2 regions of the Bradyrhizobium sp. 215_C5_N1_1 genome follow, and region 2 is predicted to be linked to the other one. Evidence: riboswitches for the same ligand, from Rfam matches in the RefSeq annotation. Region 2 holds a riboswitch; the other holds the start of a gene.
The links. Region 2 has a riboswitch for S-adenosylmethionine ahead of AB7G19_RS41200 (O-succinylhomoserine sulfhydrylase). Riboswitches for the same ligand answer to the same signal wherever they lie in the genome.

Region 1: another riboswitch for S-adenosylmethionine. It lies ahead of metX (homoserine O-acetyltransferase MetX); the one in region 2 lies ahead of AB7G19_RS41200 (O-succinylhomoserine sulfhydrylase).

Annotation. Positions count from the first base shown of each region.
Region 1 covers NZ_CP197228.1:7,949,745-7,952,135, reverse strand. Annotated here, with positions in the region: gene AB7G19_RS38070 (chorismate mutase) at 1-843, opposite strand, end outside; SAM riboswitch at 1,048-1,127, shown strand; gene metX (homoserine O-acetyltransferase MetX) at 1,219-2,391, shown strand, end outside.
Region 2 covers NZ_CP197228.1:8,533,386-8,535,776, reverse strand. Annotated here, with positions in the region: gene AB7G19_RS41205 (SGNH/GDSL hydrolase family protein) at 1-187, shown strand, start outside; gene AB7G19_RS41200 (O-succinylhomoserine sulfhydrylase) at 347-1,543, opposite strand; SAM riboswitch at 1,615-1,694, opposite strand; gene AB7G19_RS41195 (2'-deoxycytidine 5'-triphosphate deaminase) at 1,775-2,391, shown strand, end outside.

The DNA of each region.
Region 1 (2,391 bases), 580 kb from region 2:
TTTCGACCCGGTCGAGGGCACCGTATAGCGCGTTGCGTGGCTGCCGACGAGGGCCGTGGAGCGCACCGAGGCCCCCGCTTCGATCAGGGCAGCCTTGATCTTGTCGATGCTGGTCGCGCTCGTGACCGAGACCAGCAGCGCTGCGCCGTCGAAGGCGGTATCGGGCACTGCCACGATCTCGGCGAGCGGCGACAGCGCCCGCGCGACCTCGGCGTTCCACCCGGACACGCGCACGCTGAAGGTCTCGACCTCCGTCACCACGGCGCTGTCGGCGACGCGGGAGATCGCGAACACCGGCAGCGCGGCCGGATGGTCGGCGCGCTCGACGAAGGGCATCCGCGCGATGATCTTCGGTGCGCCGTCCGCTTCCAGCTCCAGCCACCATGGCGTGCGGCTCGAGGTCGCCGAGACCAGCGCCAGATCGCCCTTGGACTTCGCCACCGCTTCGACCGCGGCCTGCGCGCTGAAATGCGCGACGTAAGGCACCGTGAAGCCGAAATGGAAGCGCACGGAATCGCGCATCGCCGGCTCGCTCACCGAGATGTCGGCATGCACGGAGAACGGCGCTTGGACGTAAGTGAACGTCGAGATGATGACGCGCCAGATGCTCTCGACCGTGTCGAGCGGCAGGATGCCGCGATGACGCTGGACGATGTCACGCATCATGGCGGCCTCGCGCGCCGGGCGGAACGCCGAGCCGACCTCCTGGGTCTGCTTTACCTGGATCAGGCGGTCGATGATGTCGCCGCGCTGCATCAGGAGACGATGCATGCCCTCGTCGATCGCGTCGATCTCCTTGCGCAATTCCTGGAGCGATGGTGGCGCGGGCGGACGGTGGGACATATCTGACTGGACTGTTGAGAGGCGTTCCAATGCGGATCGGCCAGGCAAGCTGGTAGGTTCGGATCCGCTGCGATCGATATCCTGATTAGGCAGTCGGGGCGGCGAAAGCAAAGAGAAATGACGTCCTTTTGGGCTGATGTGACAGAGACGAATTTGGCTAATCCGGACCGCGACTTGACGAAAACCGCCCAAGACAGTAGGTTTTGCCTGTTCCGTGGTCATTTGAGCCGGCCGGCTTGCAGCCACGTTAAAAAACTCGCTAAACAGGCCGGGGACCCTTTCGATCCCGGCCGAACCTATCGTTCAGGCCGGGTTTTTCATGGCCTGATGTCACTGCGATCGAACGTCTGATCGCAAACGAGGGCGATGTCAGAGATGGGTGGCGTCAAGTCTGTGCCGAGTCCCGCGATCAGTGCCGACGACCGGTCGCATGAGGCGGATCATCCGAATTCGCAGGTCGCGCAGTTCGGCGCCGAGCAGCCGCTGCGGCTCGATTGCGGCATCGATCTCACCCCGTTCCAGATCGCCTACCAGACCTATGGCGAGCTCAACGCTGATCGCTCCAACGCGGTGCTGATCTGCCATGCGCTGACCGGCGATCAGCATGTCGCCAACGTGCATCCCGTCACCGGCAAGTCGGGTTGGTGGGAGACGCTGGTCGGTCCCGGCCGACCTCTTGATCCTCAGCACTACTTCATCATTTGCGCCAACGTGATCGGCGGCTGCATGGGCTCGACCGGGCCGGCCTCGATCAATCCCGCGACCGGCAAGGTGTGGGGCCTGGATTTCCCCGTCATCACCATTCCCGACATGGTGCGCGCGCAGGCGATGCTGATCGACCGGCTCGGCATCGACACGTTGTTCGCGGTGGTCGGCGGCTCGATGGGCGGCATGCAGGTGCTGCAATGGACCGCGGCCTATCCCAAGCGCGTGTACTCCGCGCTGGCGATTGCCTGTTCGACACGGCACTCGGCGCAGAACATCGCCTTCCACGAGCTCGGCCGCCAGGCCGTGATGGCCGATCCCGACTGGCACAACGGCCGCTACACGGATCAGGGCATCCATCCGCATCGCGGACTTGCGGTGGCACGGATGGCCGCGCACATCACTTATCTCTCCGACGCCGCGCTGCATCGCAAGTTCGGCCGCCGCATGCAGGACCGCGAGCTGCCGACGTTCTCGTTCGACGCCGACTTCCAGGTCGAGAGCTATCTGCGCTACCAGGGCTCGTCCTTCGTCGAGCGGTTCGACGCCAACTCCTATCTCTATCTGACCCGTGCGATGGACTATTTCGACATCGCCGGCGACCATGGCGGCGTGCTGGCGAAGGCGTTCGCGGGCATCGAGACGCGCTTCTGCGTGGTCTCCTTCACCAGCGACTGGCTGTTCCCGACCGCGGAATCGCGCGCACTGGTGCATGCGCTGAACGCGTCGAGCGCGCGGGTGTCGTTCGCCGAGATCGAGACCGATCGCGGCCATGACGCCTTCCTGCTCGACGTGCCAGAATTCTTCGATATCGCCCGTGCTTTCCTGCAATCGGCAGGGAAG
Region 2 (2,391 bases):
GCGCGACTGGCACGAGAATCAATCGATCCCGGTCGAGAGTTTCGTGATCGCCGACGGCCTGCATATGAACGATTGGGGCTATGCCTGCTTCGCGCAGATCCTCGGCGACGACATCATCCGCTCCGTCGGCCAGATCAAGCTCGGCGTCAACGTGCCCGCCGACGTGCGGACGTATCGGCCGATGTAGCTCGGTGCCGTAGGGTGGGCAAAGGCGCGCTCTTCGCGCGCCGTGCCCACCATCTATCGGCGATATGATCGTGAATGGTGGGCACGCTTCCGCCTTCGCTCTTCGAGCTACGGCGGACAAGTCGCTTTGCCCACCCTACGTTCCGAGCTCGTGAAGCCCTCACGCCTTCTCCAGCGCCGCAGTCAGATCCTCGATCAGATCATCCGCATGCTCGAGCCCCGCCGAGAAGCGGATGAAGCCCTCGCTGATTCCGAGCGCGGCGCGGTCTTCCGGCTTGAGGCGCTGATGCGTCGTGGTCGCCGGATGCGTGACGAGGCTCTTGGCATCGCCGAGATTGTTCGAGATTTTTGCAAGCTTGAGCTCGTTGAGCACGCGGAACGCACCCTGCTTGCCGCCCTTGACCTCGAAGCCGACCAGCGTCGAGCCGCCGCGCATCTGCTTCTTCACGAGAGCTGCCTGCGGATGATCGGCGCGGCCGGGATAGACCAGGCGCGAAATCTTCGGATGGCTCGCCAGCACGTCGGCGATGCGTCCCGCCGTCTCGGTCTGCGCGCGCACGCGTACGCCGAGCGTTTCCAGGCCCTTGAGCAGGACCCACGCGTTGAACGGCGAGATCGACGGGCCGGTCTGGCGCATGAAATTGTGGATGTGCTCGGCGATGAACGCTTCCGACGACAGGATGATGCCGCCGAGACAACGGCCCTGGCCGTCGATGTGCTTGGTCGCGGAATAGACCACGACGTCGGCCCCTAACGCGAGCGGGCTCTGCCAGATCGGCGTCGCGAACACGTTGTCGACGACGAGCCGCGCGCCGCCGCTGTGCGCGATCTCGGCGATCCCTGGAATGTCGAGCACGTCGAGCGTCGGGTTGGTCGGGCTCTCCAGGAAGAACGTCTTGGTGTTCGGCCGCAAGGCGCGCTGCCACTGGTCGAGATCGGCTCCGTCGACCAGCGTCGTCTCGATGCCGTAGCGCGGCAAGAGATCCTGAATGACGTAGAGACAGGAGCCGAACAGGGCGCGCGAGGCCACCACATGATCGCCGGCCTTCAGCGGCGCCAGGATCGCGGTCGTCACCGCGGCCATGCCGGTCGCGGCCGAGCGGGCGGCTTCGGCGCCTTCGAGCTCGATCATGCGGCGCTCGAACATCGAGATGGTCGGGTTGGAATAGCGCGAATAGATGAAGCCGGGGTCCTCGCCCTTGAACCGCGCCTCGCACTCCTCGGCGCTGTTGTAGACGTAGCCCTGGGTCAGGAACAGCGCCTCCGACGTCTCGCCATATTGCGAGCGCAGGGTGCCGGAATGGACCAGGCGGGTTTCGGGACGGTATTGCGTGGTGGACGCCGGGGACTTCGACATAGGACCTCCTCTGCGTGACCATCGAAAATGGTCACAAAAAAACCGGCCTGGATAACTTCCACGGGCCGGGATCACAGAGGTCCCCGGCCTGTTTAGCGACTTATTTAACGTGGCTGCAAGCCGGCCGGCTCAAATCACCACGGGATAAGTGATGCTCATATTCCGCAATGGCCTTTCCGTCAAGGCGTCCATCGGATAGCCGTAAAAGGCTGCTATTTCCCGCATGTCCGGATGCATTTGACCCCTGACGAGGACCCCCGGTTGAGCTTCACGGTTGCCGCCGACGCCAATGGTATCCTGCCCGACCGCATGATCGCGGCGATGGCGAAGGCGGGCCTCATCCTGCCCGCTTATGACTTCGTCGAAAGCCAGATCCAGCCGGCGAGCCTCGACCTTCGCCTCGGCGACATCGCCTATCGCGTTCGCGCCAGCTTCCTGCCGGGTCCCGGCGCGACCGTCGCCGAGCGCATCGACGAGTTAAAGCTGCACGAGTTCAGCCTCGCCGATGGCGCAGTGCTGGAGACCAACTGCGTCTACATCGTGCCGCTCTTGGAAAGCCTGGCGCTGCCGCCGGAGATCGTCGCCGCCGCGAACCCGAAAAGCTCGACCGGCCGGCTCGATGTCTTCACCCGTGTCATCGCCGACGGCACCCGACGCTTCGACATGATCGGCGCCGGCTATCACGGCCCGCTCTACGCCGAGATCAGCCCGAAGACGTTTCCGGTACTGGTCAGCGAGGGCTCGCGCCTGAGCCAGGTACGCTTCCGCACCGGAGATGCCATCCTCAACATCGACGAGCTCGAGGCGCTGCATGCGACCGAGCGTCTCGTCGATCTCGACGATGCCGA